2 linked regions of the Ancylothrix sp. D3o genome follow. The protein of the gene in region 2 interacts with the protein of the main gene of each other region in a pairwise test. Links are inferred from orthologs where the notes say so. Each region holds a gene or a part of one and is shown on either strand. Other genes may lie near its edges. The genes, in order: NG798_RS21780 and NG798_RS10685.

What was found.
Region 1: the proteins of NG798_RS10685 (region 2) and NG798_RS21780 interact in binary tests that used the Escherichia coli proteins (3 or more experiments, as listed by UniProt). The link is inferred for Ancylothrix sp. D3o from one-to-one orthologs.

Annotation. Positions count from the first base shown.
Region 1 is NZ_JAMXEX010000017.1:20,235-27,640, forward strand. Bases 4,303-7,250 are described here. They hold NG798_RS21780 (DNA polymerase III subunit gamma/tau), read right to left. Parts: upstream 6,746-7,250; coding sequence 4,859-6,745; downstream 4,303-4,858. Other genes in these bases: NG798_RS21775 (glycosyltransferase family 2 protein), read left to right, coding at 4,303-4,787; NG798_RS21785 (tetratricopeptide repeat protein), read left to right, coding at 7,075-7,250. Also shown: mazG (nucleoside triphosphate pyrophosphohydrolase), read right to left, coding at 1-557; NG798_RS21755 (metal-binding protein), read right to left, coding at 615-1,196; type IV pilus biogenesis protein EbsA, read right to left, coding at 1,773-2,153; NG798_RS21770 (radical SAM protein), read left to right, coding at 2,444-3,424; more of NG798_RS21775, read left to right, coding at 3,372-4,302; more of NG798_RS21785, read left to right, coding at 7,251-7,406. UniProt on the Escherichia coli protein: Part of the beta sliding clamp loading complex, which hydrolyzes ATP to load the beta clamp onto primed DNA to form the DNA replication pre-initiation complex.
Region 2 is NZ_JAMXEX010000004.1:324,260-331,953, forward strand. What follows is about bases 1,417-4,652. They hold NG798_RS10685 (DNA polymerase III subunit alpha), read right to left. Parts: upstream 4,290-4,652; coding sequence 1,617-4,289; downstream 1,417-1,616. Other genes in these bases: NG798_RS10680 (endonuclease), read right to left, coding at 1,417-1,606; NG798_RS10690 (alpha/beta hydrolase), read right to left, coding at 4,372-4,652. Also shown: NG798_RS10675 (OB-fold nucleic acid binding domain-containing protein), read right to left, coding at 1-834; more of NG798_RS10680, read right to left, coding at 827-1,416; more of NG798_RS10690, read right to left, coding at 4,653-5,256; Asp-tRNA(Asn)/Glu-tRNA(Gln) amidotransferase subunit GatA, read right to left, coding at 5,368-6,828; NG798_RS10700 (hypothetical protein), read right to left, coding at 6,864-7,040; NG798_RS10705 (protein-arginine deiminase domain-containing protein), read left to right, coding at 7,068-7,694. UniProt on the Escherichia coli protein: DNA polymerase III is a complex, multichain enzyme responsible for most of the replicative synthesis in bacteria. This DNA polymerase also exhibits 3' to 5' exonuclease activity. The alpha chain is the DNA polymerase catalytic subunit.

The sequences.
Region 1 (7,406 bases), on a different replicon or contig from region 2:
TCTTCTAGTTCTTCATGCAGTTTTGCCCAAACTCCCTCGACATTATCCCATTCAAACCCAACAGCGGCGGCTTTTTCAGAAATTTTCATGCCGGCCATTAACGGGGGGAATGTGCGAGCATACTTGCTAAATTTAGCACTCAAAGGAGGTAAAGCAGGCTCGCTTTTTTCTGAGGCTTTAATTTCTTCCCAATTTTGCCGCACTTCTTCCACAGAGTTGACAGTTACATCGCCAAAAACATGAGGGTGCCGGCGGATAAGTTTTTCGGAGATCCCATTGGCGATTTCTGCTAACGTAAAATCGCCATATTCGCTGAAAATTTGGGCTTGTAATACCACTTGTAAGAGTAAATCTCCTAATTCTTCGGTAATGGCTTTTTTATCTTTGCTGCGGATAGCTTCGACGGTTTCGTAGGCTTCTTCGATAATATAAGGAATGAGGGTTTCTGGGGTTTGTTCTAAATCCCAGGGACAACCGCCTTCGGGAGAACGCAATTGTGCTACAACTTCAATTAATTTTTGCAAAGCTTCGAGGGTGCCGGTGTGAGGATTAGACATTGTAATTACTGAATCACTATTTGATAATTGTTAACTTTATTGGCAATTTTTGCCACTTTATTTATTATGTTTTTGAGATTTCTTTTTGCGAACCGGCCGGCGTTTTTTGCGTTTGGGAGAAAGTAAGCCTTGGACGCCTTGGCGTTGGAAGCGTTTATAAGCTGAACCAGTTACATCACTTAAAGAATGACTCATTGCACCCAGTTCTAAGCCTATGAAAAGGGCGAGGCATTCCGGCCAGTATTGTTGCAACGTTTCGAGGAGAGTTTGGGAGGTTTCTCGCCAATTCCAGGGCGATCCTGCAAATTGACCGGCCACCCAAACAAATAAAGCAAAGACTGCCAGCCAGCCGGCCAGGTAGATGACGCGCAAAACAGTGCCGATAATGGGGCCGTGCGAGAAGACTGAGCGGTGACGCAGAGTTTGTTGATAGGGTATCCAGATCCAACGGAACAAGCCCCAGCGAGTGAAGGGGCGGGAGTGGAGATCCAAGTCGGGGCCAAACATCAGACCGCTGAACAGGAAGCCACCGGCCACGAGTAAGGTGTGGGTGGGGCTGCGAGTGACTGCGAAAGAGAGTGCGGTGATGGCCGGTAATGTCCAGAGGGTAATGCGGTCATGGGTGCGACCAGAGGGCATTTTCGGGTGGGGTGAAATTTCTTTTTAAAGTTAGCAAAATAGGGCTTGCTTTTTTTTGAGACTCTGCTACAATAAATTTCTGTGATAAAAAAACGGGCGATTAGCTCAGCGGTAGAGCTCCTGCCTTACAAGCAGGCTGTCGGGGGTTCAAATCCCTCATCTCCCATATTTTTAAGGCGATTAGCGGTCAATCAGGGCGGGCACATTCGTATATCCTAGGGAATGTGATCGGAAATGTGAGCGGATGCCAAAAAGACCAAAAGTAACAATTTTGTGTGACAGAGGATTGCTTAGGCTGGCTTGGACTGCCAACAAAAAAAGATACTTCTCTCTACTGGTCTAGCAGTTCCACCGGCACGAGCATCAAAAAAAAGCGGCTTAAGTCCCTTGGGGAAAGGGTGATGTCGGAAAAGGGAAACGGTAATTGGGGAACTGCTAAAAATGAGGAGCTAGATGGGATTTGTCTAAAGAATCAAAAAATTAGGCATTTTTACGGCTTTTGCTGAAGAGTTTAAGCGGTTTTCCAGTCATTTTGGCCGCTTTCCCCCTTAAGAGTCAAATTTCCCCATTTGTGATTTAATCACGGCTGAGGAGTTTACGATAAAAGCCAATGGGAAAATCTACTGTTCTCGAACGGCGGAAGTTGTCGAGCAGTTCAATTAAAAAGTCCACAAAAACATGGTTTTCCATGCGTACTTCATAACTTAGCTGTTCGCCGCTGTTGTCAAATTGCATTCGACAGAGGGTTTGGTCTGCCGGTAACACAGAGGTTGTCCAGGTGGCTACAAAAGGGATAGGATCGCCGCCTTGTATTTTGCGGGTGCCTTCTAAACTTTTGTGCTGGTAAAGGGTGAGGGCTTTCGGCAGCATCGTGCGCTTGTTATCGCGGTAGTAGGGGTTATAGATATTGACGAGTTTGGGATCTGCCGGTGCGAGTTGGTCGAGTTGGGCTGTCATAAATTTTTGCGGGTTCGGACTTTGTATCACTCAATTATCTAGTTTAACCATAAGAATTTTTAGGGGGTTGGGGGAGAGATTTTTTGTTGTGGGAGTGGCCTAACTTTACGTCTATCTTAGTTTTTCAAGGTTTTGATCTCGTGTGGTGTTTTTGTTGATGGGGTGAGGAGTGAGGGTGGTTTGGGGGGAGATGGCGTTTGGCAGAGGCAATTAAATTGTTGACTGTTTGGCATCACCGGCTCAATATGGATCAATAACTTGATCTGTACAGCACAACTCTATAGAAACCTATGGCTCCTCTGGTTGCAAATTATTACTTGACTTACCGCTGTAATGCCCGCTGTCACTTCTGTAACATTTGGGCTTTGGAACCGAATAATGAGGCTGATTTTGCTACTATCCAGCAAAATCTTACAGATTTACGTCGGTTGGGTGTTAAATATATCGATTTTACTGGTGGTGAACCGCTGCTGCGTCAGGATGTAGGCCAAATTTACACCGAGGCTAAACGTCAGGGCTTTGTTACTAGCATGACGACAAACACGATTTTATATCCGAAAAAAGCGAAAGAAATTCAAGGGTTGGTAGATTTTTTGAATTTCTCTTTGGATGGCCCGGATGCAGATACCCATGACCAATCGAGAGGGGTGAAGATTTTTGATACTTTGGTAGAGTCTGTGAAACTTGCTCAGTCTTTGGGTGAGTATCCGGTACTCAATCATACGGTAACGGCCCAAAACTATAACCGTATTGATGAAGTTGGCGAACTGGGCAAGCAGTTGGGTGTTCGGGTTTGGCTGAATCCGGCTTTTACGGCCCACGAAAATTACAATTCTAAGAAAAATCCTACCCCGGATATGGTGGCTGCGATTGAGGCGGGGGCGCGTAAATACTCTGGTTTGGGTTATAACAAGGCAGCGCTGGCGTTTATTGAGGCGGGGGGAAATGATACGAAAAATCCTCGCTGTAAGGCTGTGGATGCGGTGATTGCCATTTCACCGGATAATAAGTTGCTGTTGCCTTGCTATCATTTTGCCCAACAAGGTGTGCCTATTGATGGCAAGTTATATGAACTTTACCGGGAGTCGGAAGAAGTGGAAAAATTCCGCCAATCTCAAGGGAAGTTATCCGTTTGTGAGGGTTGTACGGTATGGTGTTACTTGATCCCTAGTTTCTTCAAGGGTGTTGATAAGTATTGGTTTTTAAATCAAGTAACCTATGCCGGCGAATTCCTGGCCCGAAAACGATTCCTACAAGGAAGTTTGGTCTGATCTGGCGTCTGAGGATGAGGGGGAAAACTTGGTACCTAACCCTGGTAATGCCCCTCAGTCTTTTTATCAAGGGCGCAGACGCAAGGCTGCTATAGTTTTGACGGTGGTTTGGAGTGGGACTATTGCACTCCATTTGTTATCTTGGGGTACCTGGTTGGTACTCGGTTTCACCGGCATTATGGTGATTCATGCGGTGCGCGTTTTGCGTGCTTTACCTGCTTCGGTTCCGGTGCCTTTGTCGGATGATACCCGCGATTTTTGGCCTTCTGTTTCGCTCTTGGTATCTGCCAAAAATGAAGAGGCGGTAATTGGTAAACTTGTTGAGGGTTTATGCAATTTAGATTACCCGCCTGATCTCTATGAGTTATGGGTAATCGATGATGCTAGTACCGATTCAACCCCTGAATTGCTAGATAAACTGCAAAAAGATTATCCTCAGCTTAAGGTGTTACACCGCAATGCGGGTTCTAGTGGTGGGAAGTCTGGGGCTTTAAACCAGGTGATTCCACTTACTAAGGGTGAGTTTTTGGCGATTTTTGATGCGGATGCTTCGGTGAATCCTGATCTTTTACGTCTGGTTATTCCTTTGTTTGAACGTCCCCAGGTGGGGGCTGTGCAGGTACGAAAGGCGGTTTCTAATCCGGGTGTGAATTTCTGGACGCGGGGACAGGTGGCGGAAATGGCGCTTGATTCGTTTTTCCAGCAACAACGCACGGCTTTAGGTGGGATTGGTGAGTTGCGTGGAAATGGTGAATTTATCCGCCGGTCGGCTTTGTTGCGCTGTGGTGGGTTTAATGAGGAGACGATTACGGATGATTTAGATTTGACGGTGCGTTTGCATCTCGATGGTTGGGATATTGATTTTACGCTTGTGCCGGTTTATGAGGAGGGCGTTACGAATGTCCGGGCTTTATGGCATCAGCGTAATCGTTGGGCTGAGGGAGGTCATCAGCGTTATTTGGATTATTGGCCTTTGCTTTTTCGGAATCGTTTAGGGTTTCGCAAGAGTTGGGATATGTTGATGTTTTGGATTATCCAATATTTTTTGCCGATGGCTGCTGTTCCTGATTCTTTGATGGCTGTTATTAATTCAAGGTTGCCGGTTTATAGCCCTATTAGTACGCTGATGTTGGGGATGTCTTTGTTTGCGATGTTCTCTGGTCTTCGTCGTATTGCTAAGAGTGAAAGGGCAATAGGTGATGAGGATTTGCGTTTTAATGTGCTTTCTGGTGTGATGCAAACTGTGCGGGGTATGATTTATATGCTGCATTGGATTGTGGTGATGGCGAGTGTGACGGCTCGGATGTCGGTTCGTCAAAAGCGTTTGAAGTGGGTTAAGACGGTTCACCAAGGAAAGGTTTAATTGGTAGATATAGTTAAATCTAAAACTTAGAGATAAGAAACCCGGTTGGTATTAGGAACCGGGTTTTTTAATTAAAAATCTAATTCAAAGTTATTGTCTGTTTCGTCGTTGTCTTCTCCATCATCAAGAAAGTTATTTTCTAGGTCGGTGGGCTTATAGTCGGTTGTGGTTGTGTATTGGATGGGTGTAGTTACGGCTGCTACTTTGGGGAGGGGGTTGCTAATTTCTCTGCCGTTGAAGGTTTGGATTAGGGTTTGTATGGCGGTTTCTAGGGTTGGTTTTTCGCTGGGGATGTTGTTGGCAACTGCGGAGTTACTGGTTGTTTGGTTTTGAGGGGGGGCTGTGTTTACGGGGTTTGGTTGGGGTGTGGGTGGGCTTTGCGGGGGCGGTTGGTTGTTTTCGGGTGGGGGGGTTGGTTCCTTTGTGGTGGTGGTGGAGGCGCGGGCGACGCTGAGGCGGATGGTGATTTTTTGTTGGAAGATTTGCGAGAAGGCTTGTTCGAGGTTGGGGATTCCTGGCTGAACCATACTGAGTAATGTTTGGTTTTTGATGGTGATACAAGCAATATTTTGATCAAGGCTGATTAGGCATCCGTGATCTTTAAGGAGGGATCTTTTTGGTATGTCTAGTTGAGCGAGTACACGATGCCATACTTCATCGAGGTTGCTGTTTGTTGGTATGGGTTGGGGTGTGGGTGTGGGTTGGGGTTGGGGTGTGGGTGTGGGTTGGGGTGTAGGTGGTTGAGAGGTTGCGTCGGAACGTTTGTACTCTGTGGGTTGGGGTTGGGGTGTGTAGGTAGGTTGGGGTTGGGGTGTGTAGGTAGGTTGGGGTTGGGGTTGGGGTTGGGGTGTGTAGGTGGGTGGGGGTGTGGGGGTTTGGAGGAGTCCCAGGAGGGTGAGTTCTAACCAGAGACGGGGTTGGGTGGTGTTTTTGATTTGGGTTTCGCTTTGGCGGAGGTGTTGTTGGCCGGCGATGATTTTGTCAAGTGTCCAGTTTTGGACAAGTTGACAGATTTCTTGCCAGGTGGGTGGTGTGACGGCTACGAGGTCGTTGCGGTTGGGGGCGGTTTTGGCGATGAGGAGGTCGCGGTAAAAGCCGGCTAGGTTTTGTAAGAGGATGAGGGGTTCTCTTCCTCGGTTCATTATGTTTCTGGCTTGGGTGAGAATGTCTTCGGGTTTTTGGCTGTTGATGGCTTGTAGGAGGGTGATGAGGTCTCTTTCGGGGACGGCGCCGACGAGATCCCAGACTTTTTCTGGGGTGATGGGGGGGATGAGGAGGCTGAGTTGATCGAGGAGGCTTTCGGCGTCTCGGAGTCCACCTTGGGCTATTTGGGCGATGAGGGTGAGGGCTTCGTTTTGAATTTCTATGTTTTCTTTTTGGGCGATGTCTTTGAGATGGTTTGTCATGGCGTCTAGGGGGATGCGCCGAAAGTCAAATCTTTGACAGCGGGAGATGATGGTGGGAAGGACTCTTTGGGGGTCGGTGGTGGCTAGTATAAATACGACGTGAGATGGTGGTTCTTCTAAGGTTTTTAGTAGTGAGTTGAAGGCTGCCGTACTCAACATATGGCATTCGTCCACTATATATACTTTTGTTCTACATTGTACGGGTGCGAATTGGGCTTTTTCGATGAGTTCTCTGATGTTGTCTACGCCGGTGTTGCTGGCGGCGTCGATTTCGATTATGTCTAGGGAGTTGCCGAGGGTGACGGTTCGGCAAACTTCGCAGGTTCCGCAGGGGGTGTCTGTTGGGTTGGGGCTGTTTTGGCAGTTTAGGGATTTGGCGAGGATTCGGGCGCTGGAGGTTTTGCCGGTTCCTCTTGGGCCGGTGAATAGGTAGGCTGGGGCGATTCTGCCGGTGTGGATGGCGTTGATTAGGGTTGTGGATATGGCGTCTTGTCCGATTAGGTCGGCGAAGGTTTGGGGCCGGTATTTGTGGTGTAGGGGTTCGTAGGTCATGGGGATGTTGGCTGTTTTTGGGTTGGGTTTTTGATTGTAGGTTATTGACCGGCCTTATTTTATTTTAGTTTTTGGATGGGTGGATAAAGTATGTTTTATTTTTGTTTTGCTGTTGGTTGGTTTCTTTGGGGGTAAGGTTTTGAAGGTTTTATAAGCTGCTTTTTTAAGGTGAATATTTTTTTTGCTGGTTGGGGGTTTTTTGTGGTAATGCTTTTCTCGAAGGTGTGGGGTGGGAAAGGAGGGGTGGAGGGGAAGATGTTGGGTTTGGCTTTGTTTAAGTGATCCTGTGGGTGTCTAAAATTTAGATGTTGTGTTCGCGGGTGCGAAAAATGATTAAAGATTTGTTTCGGCGGTTGTTTGGTGGGGATGAGAAGGTGGTGGTGAGGCCGGTGGCTTCGGCTGGCCCTGTTCCGCCTTTGGAGGATGCTGATTATCAGTTGTTGTTTAAGCAGTTGTTGGAGGGGGTTCAACGGGGTTGGGATGCGGTGCGGGTTCAGCGTTTTTTTGAGGATTTGGGGGAGAGGGGAAGTTATGATCTTTGGGCTGGGTGGTTGCGCCGGTATGGGGATCGGTTTTTGGTTTCACCGGCCCCTAATCCTGAGTTGGCTCGGCAGTTGTTAGGTTTGGGTCAGATGGGTTGTGGTGTTTTGTCGGATGTGGC
Region 2 (7,694 bases):
CTTCTTTTTTTTCTCTTGCAATTCGTTAAGGGTAATTGGTGCCGGGTCGAGATGTTTGCCCATTGCAGCAGCATTTTTGAGTGGGTGAGTTGACACATATAACCCCAGTAATTCTTTTTCAAATTGTAACTTTTCCTTCTGGGGAAAATCATCAATCTGTGTCGCTTTTGGCGCTTCTTCAAACTTATTTGTATCCCCTGATATTCCCAGCAAATCAAACAAACTTGTTTGCCCACTTTCACGTTCTTTCTCTTTGTTTTGCGCCCATTTAACTACTAATTCCAAGTCAGCAATTAATTGTTTACGATTGGGATTAATTTTATCCAACGCGCCACATTTAATCAAAGATTCTAAAGTGCGGCTATTGACAGCGCGTAAATCGATTCGTTCACATAAATTCCCCAAAGACTTAAAAGGGCCACCTTCTTTGCGAACTTTTAAAATATTTTCAATAGCCCCCTCGCCGACATTTTTAATGGCAGAAAGACCAAACACAATTTTCTTATTTATTAAAGGTGTAAATTCCACATCTGAGCGATTAATATCCGGTGGTTCCACCTCAATTGCCATACTTTGACAGTTGGCGAGATATTTTTTCACCTTATCTTGATCGCCACTATTTGCAGTCAGTAATGCCGCCATGTACTCGGTGGTATAATTAGCTTTTAAATAAGCCGTTTGGTACGTCACATAGGCGTAGGCGGTGGAATGGGACTTGTTAAAACAATTAGAGGCAATCGTGCCATTTCTTAAGGCAAAATTATGAGCGCGCTCAACGCCGATATCATAAACAGGCTGAATTCCTAATGATTTACGGCTGACAATTTTAACCACGTTTGTAACTCCTTAGAATTTGTTGAATTTTAATTTTTTTGCGTTCCAGTCCCAAATTAGGATGCCGGTAGACAAAATCATAAAAAGCTTGGATATGTTGTCGGCTATAAATTTTCCAATAATAAACTTTTTTCAGGGAGTGTTTTTCGACAAAACCCATACCAAGCTGTTTTGCGAGTTGGTGGGTAAATTCCAAAGAGCCAACAATCCCAATTAGGCCTCCGCTTCTACCCACATTAACATAAGCACAGCCATCCCCATCAAAATAACCCAAAACATAGGACGATAAATACTTTTTTTCAGGAAAATAATAAACTCCAGAAAAAGTCCTTCCTGTTACAATCGCATAACTGGATAACGCCGTTGCAATTGTTTGGGAAGAAAAATTAATTCGATAGTGAGGTGCGCCGGCTATAGGCTTCACAACTCTGATATTACCTGAATAGTTCAACTCTTGACAAAGCAGTTCTGTCAATTCTTTATCAATAGACTCAAAAGCTACATAATTAGTTTTTGTTACACATCCATCAGCAGCTATCAAACCTAACAGATAGGCTTTAGTTGGAGAATCAATGACATCAAAGTAGCTTTCATTTAAAGTATAGCGATTTCTTCGCTTAGTATTAATACCAGCTTCCTTTAAAACTCTTGCAACTGCTCTCTCACTGACACTCAAATTCCCTGGAATAGACCGGCATTCAACACCCTGACTAAAAGCCTCAATAATCTGCTGCTTTTGTTCACTCGTTAAATTGGTGTAGTTGGTCAACATTTTTGGCAGCCTAAGATAAATTGACTTGTTTTAAATCTAACCCCCGTTCAAAGATGCTGTCAATCGCTAACATTTCCCCATCAGTGGTCATAAACTTATGGTCTTTTGTAGCGCGAATAATAGAGCCATCTTCCAAACAATACTCAAACACTTCTTGCTCTCCTCGCTTGTGCCATTGTGCAATAGGTTGTGAATAGACATAGCCATTACTATCAACACTATAAACCGTACATTCTATCTTTTCCTCAACGATTTTTCCGATAGGCATAGCGCCATATTCCACAGTCAAAATTTCCGTATCATAGGTTAAACAATACTCGGCGAATTTCACCATTTGATCAAACAAATCTTCAGCAATTTTTTGATGTACCCCATTTTTAGTAGCGCCATCAATAAAAAACTCTCGCTGTTTCTTCATTTCATCAGCCTTCTTTTTCCCCATTGCTCGTCTAAGTAAATCAGCTTGACCTAACGTATATCCCGCCAAATCTTGAGCTAATTTCATAATTTGCTCTTGATAAACAAGAACAGCATAAGTCTCTTGCAAAATCGGCTCTAAAAGCTGATGATCATATCTAATTTCCTCTCTACCATGCTTACGATTAATAAACAAAGGAATCAAACCTGCATCCAAAGGCCCAGGCCGGTATAAAGCCAAAATTGAAGAAATATCCTCAATACAAGAAGGCTTCAAATCGCGCACCACCTGACGCATTCCCGACGATTCCAATTGAAAAATCCCCTCCAACTCTCCCTGAGCTAAAGCTGCATAGGTTTTCTCAATATCGTCTGGAATTTTACTCGTATTTCCCTTCGCCGCAATTTCCTGATACCTTCTTTCTTCTGCCGGCAATTTATAAGGATCAATATCCTTATTTTGAGTTTGCTTAATTAACTCCAGAGTTTTCTGAATCATCGTTAAATTCTTCAAACCCAAAAAATCCATTTTCAGCAAACCCAGAGACTCCAAATCCTCCATAAAATACTGAGTAATTACCGCACCCTCATTATTCTTTTGTAACGGCACAATTTCATCCAGCGGATCAGCAGAAATCACCACCCCCGCCGCATGAACCCCATAAGTTTTATTCGTCCCCTCAATGCGGAGTGCCATATCAAGCCACTGTTTTGCCGTCACCGTTGTAATCGTCTTCCCACTAGCATCTTTAATCTCATATTCCTTCGTTTCATAAGTCGTTTTAAACTCCGGTTCTGGCGTACTATCGGAAATCATATTCTTTAACTTTTCCGGTTTTCCCCGCGCCACCGGAATCATCTTCGCCATTCTATCCGACTCCGCATAAGGAATCCCTAAAACCCGCGCTACATCCTTTAAAACCGCCTTAGAAGTCATGCGGTTAAAAGTAATAATTTGCGCCACACGATCTTTCCCATATTTCTCGGCAACATAATCAATAACCTCATCGCGTCTTTCAATACAAAAATCCGTATCAATATCCGGCATAGACTTACGCTCTGGGTTCAAAAACCGCTCAAAAAGTAACCCATGATGCACCGGATCAATATTCGTAATTTTCAACGCATACGCCACCAAAGAACCCGCCGCCGAACCCCGCCCAGGGCCAACCGGAATCCCCTTATCTCTGGCAAACTTAATATAATCCCAAACCACCAAAAAATAAGTCGAAAAACCCATTCTTTGAATCATTTTTAGCTCATATTCCAACCGTTCCCTATACTCACTGTCAATTTCCGTTTTATTTTTCGCATTCAAACGTTCCATTAACCCCTTCCAAGTTTCCTCCTCCACATAAGTATCCGCCGTATAGCCAGAAGGAATAGGATAATTAGGCAAACGAGGCTCATTAAAAAGCTCATATTTCGTGACCTTCTCCGCCACTTCCAGCGTATTTTCAATTGCCTCTTTAATAACATCATCCGGCAAATGATCACGGAACAACTGCGCCATTTCTTCCGCAGATTTCAGATATTCCGTACCGCTATAACGCATTCTTTTTTCATCAAAAATAATTTGCTGAGTTTGAATGCAAAGTAACGCATCATGCGCCTCCACATCCGTACAATAAGTAAAGTGAGAATCATTGGTCGCCACAACCTTAATATCCAATTCCTTGGCGATTTTCACAATTCCCACATTCACGATCCGGTCTTCCCAATTCCCATGATCTTGAATTTCTAAATAATAATCATCCCCAAACAAATCCTTATACCACTTCGCCGTTTTTTTAGCTTCATCTATTTTGTTTCGCAAAAGCAAACGCGGCACCACACCGGCCAAACAACCACTCGTAACAATTAACCCCTCATGGTAGTCTTCAAACCATTCTTTTTTAATACAAGGACGCTGAAAAATTCCCGCTCCTTGCATACCCTCCAAATGAGCCTTCGTCGTCAGCTTCACCAAATGCTTATAACCCTGCGTATTCTTTGCTAAAACCACCTGATGATGTGGCCCTCTTTTACCTCTTTTTGTAGTATTAAGCGTTAGATTTTCCACATACATTTCATTGCCAATAATCGGCTTAATGCCCTTATTTCGGCACACCTTAATCAACTCAATTGCCCCATACATAACCCCGTGATCTGTCAGAGCAATCGCCGGCATCCCCAACTCTACCGCCCTATCAATTAATTGCGGTAACTGACTAGCCCCATCCAACAAACTATAATCACTATGAGTATGTAAATTAACAAAAGACATAAGCTTTTCTTAGATTTTAGATTTTAGATATTAATTCTAACACAACTCCCCATTTTCTAAACCCAAGCTGAGGTCGAGGCGTTTAGTGGATGTTCCCAGACTCAGCCGGCAAACTAGAACTTTTCTGCTGAGATTGGCGTTTTTTAACCTCATCAATAAACTCGCCAACAATGTCCAAATAACGCTTACCAGCCACCGTCGCCAAATTATTATGATCAGCACCATCAATAAAATGTAAATACTTCGGTTCATTAGCCAAATCAAACAATTTTTGACTCATAAAAGCCGGCACAGTCGCATCAGCCGTGCCATGAATAAACAAAACCGGCATCTTCAACTTGCCAATCTTTTCTGACGAATTAAACCGCTGGTGCAGCACCAAATCAATCGGAAAAACCACAAAAGAGGGATAAATTTCGCTCACCATATCCCGCATTGAAGTAAAAGAACCCTCAATAATCACCCCAGCAATTTCGGGATGCCGGCTTGCCAACTCAATAGCAATTGCCCCACCCAAAGAATGACCATAAACAAAAATTTGTTTTCCCTCAAAATTTCTTTCTTTCACCAAATAATTCCAAGCAACCTCCACATCCTCATAAACCGATTTTTCATTAGGAAAACCCCCTTCACTGAGGCCATATCCTCGATAATCAATTAACAAAACATTAAATCCCAACTGATAAAAACGATAAGCATGATTTACATTTCCCCCAATATTAACCCCATTCCCATGCAAATATAACAACACATCAGAATTAGGAGAACGAGCCGGCAACCACCAACCATGCAAACGTTCCCCCTTTGCAACCTCAAGCCAAACATCCTCATAAACCACCCCCACAGAAGCAGGAGTCTTTTCTATCACCGCTGAAGGAAAAAAAATCAAGTTTGGTTGGCGCGCCCACAAATACAAACACGCCGAACCATAAACAGCCACTAAAAACAAAACAACATATTTCAGCATAGCCCACCGGCTTTAAATAAAGTGGTTAAATAGCGCGATGGCGAGGCAGGCGGGACGCCTGCCCCACTGGCCCACCTGCTTTAAATATACTGCATCAACCCCAACAGAAAATTACATCAAAACCGGCTTACGGAAATGCCAATCCGTGCTCTGTTCATAAGCATAAGCCACCTCAAAAAGCAAGTGTTCTTGCAGCACATTACCAATCATTTGTAAACCAATTGGCAACCCATTGTCATCAAAACCACAAGGAACACTCAAAGAAGGCAACCCAGCCAAATTAACAGGAATCGTCATCAAATCCGACAAATACATACTCAGCGGATCATCAGTTTTTTCTCCAGCCTTAAAAGCCGTCGTTGGAGCAGTCGGACACACCAACACATCCACCTGAGCAAAAGCCTTATCAAAATCCTGTTTAATCAGAGTCCGAACCTTTTGGGCCTTCAAATAATAGGCATCATAATAGCCGGCAGAAAGCGTATAAGTTCCAATCATAATCCGCCGTTTTACTTCAGCCCCAAAACCCTCAGCACGAGTCTTAGCATACATCTCAATTAAATTCTCGGCATCGGGTGAGCGCATCCCATATTTCACCCCATCATAACGAGCCAAATTTGCCGAAGCTTCCGAAGGAGCAATAATATAATAAGTAGGCAAACCGTAACGGAAACGCGGGCAAGAAACTACCTGAATTTCTGCACCTAATTCTTGTAATTTTTCAATAGCTTTTGTAACCGCTTTTTCCACTGCCGGATCAATACCGGCCCCAAAAGTTTCTTGAATAACTCCTATTCTGCGCTGACCTTTTGGCCGTAAATTTGGTTGCAAAGCTTTGGCATAATCAGGGATTTTAACTTTTAAACTTGTCGAATCTTTGGGATCATAACCGGCCATTGCACTTAACATAATTGCCGTATCTTCCACCGACCGGCCAAAGGGCCCAATTTGATCCAAAGAAGAAGCATAAGCAACCAAACCATAACGAGAAACTAAACCGTAAGTTGGTTTCATTCCCACCACACCGCAAAAAGAGGCCGGTTGACGGATAGAGCCCCCCGTATCGCTGCCGGTGGCAACCACACACTCATTCGCCGCCACCGCCGCCGCAGAACCGCCCGAAGACCCCCCAGGCACCCGTTCCAAGTCCCAAGGGTTAGCCGTGAGTTGATAGGCAGAAGTTTCGGTAGAACTACCCATCGCAAACTCATCCATATTCGTTTTGCCGAGAACCACCGCACCGGCATCAATCAGCTTTTGGGAAACGGTAGACTCGTAGGGCGGGATAAAGTTTTGCAGAATACGGGAACCGCAAGTTGTGGGGATTCCCTTAGTGCACATATTGTCTTTAATTGCAATAGGGATGCCGGCCAGCAGACCAATTTGCTCGCCCGCAGCAATTTTAGCATCCACCTGACGGGCTTGCTCAAGAGCCAAATCAGCCGTCACACACAAAAAACTGCGGAGTTTCGGCTCTAATTTTTCAATACGTTCGAGCGCTTCTTTCGTAATTTCGACAGCCGAGCGGTCTTTGCGGATTAATTGTTTATGTAACTCACGGATCGATGCCATATTTGTACCTTAAATGATTTCAATTTAATAGCCCCTTAGCAAATATAGCGGTCAACTTGTACCTCCGACACAGACTTTTGCAGTAAAGCGTCCACCGGGCTGAGGGTAAACATCAAGATAGGCCGGTGTTTCAAAAACTTTCTAGCCCCAAACCCCAGCACAACCGGCCAAAATTCCCCTACACTAACCAAGGATTGACTAAAATCAGTCACTTGAGAATTTGTGTGTGAGGACAATCTATGCACCGGCAATGGCCCCAAGCTATCCTACCCCCCACCGGCACCCTAACGCCCATCCCAAAAACCGACACCCCCCAACTCCCCAAACTTTACCCAACCCGCAACCTACGGCAAAACCTGCGCGGGTTTCTCATCGCCCTCACCACCGCTTTCGGCACCCTTGCCGGCATGGAATTTTCCGACACCCCCCTCTCCGTCACCCCCCCCACCAGCTGCGTCACTCTCACCCCCAAAACCGGCACCCCACAAAACCGCTGCATCACCCCCACAGACTTTGCCAAATACACCGCTACCCCACCGACAAAAACTGCCCTCCAACCCTATCGAACCCCTGAACAAGAGAAAAAACGTCTCCAACGCAAAAACTTTGCCCTTGTTGGCGACAGCAACCGCGATGGCAAAGTGGATGAAAACGACTTTACAGACACAAAAACCTGGACATGGCAAACCGGCCCCTTTATCCTTTTTAACATGGATGATGATGACAACAAAGGCCGACCAGATTGGCAAGATAGAATAGTAAACGGCCCCAAAGATGAAGAAGATTTAGCCAAAATTACCCTCCAACTCAACCCCCAATTTCAAAAAAATATAGTCACCCTCACTGCCGATCCAAAATCCCGCCCT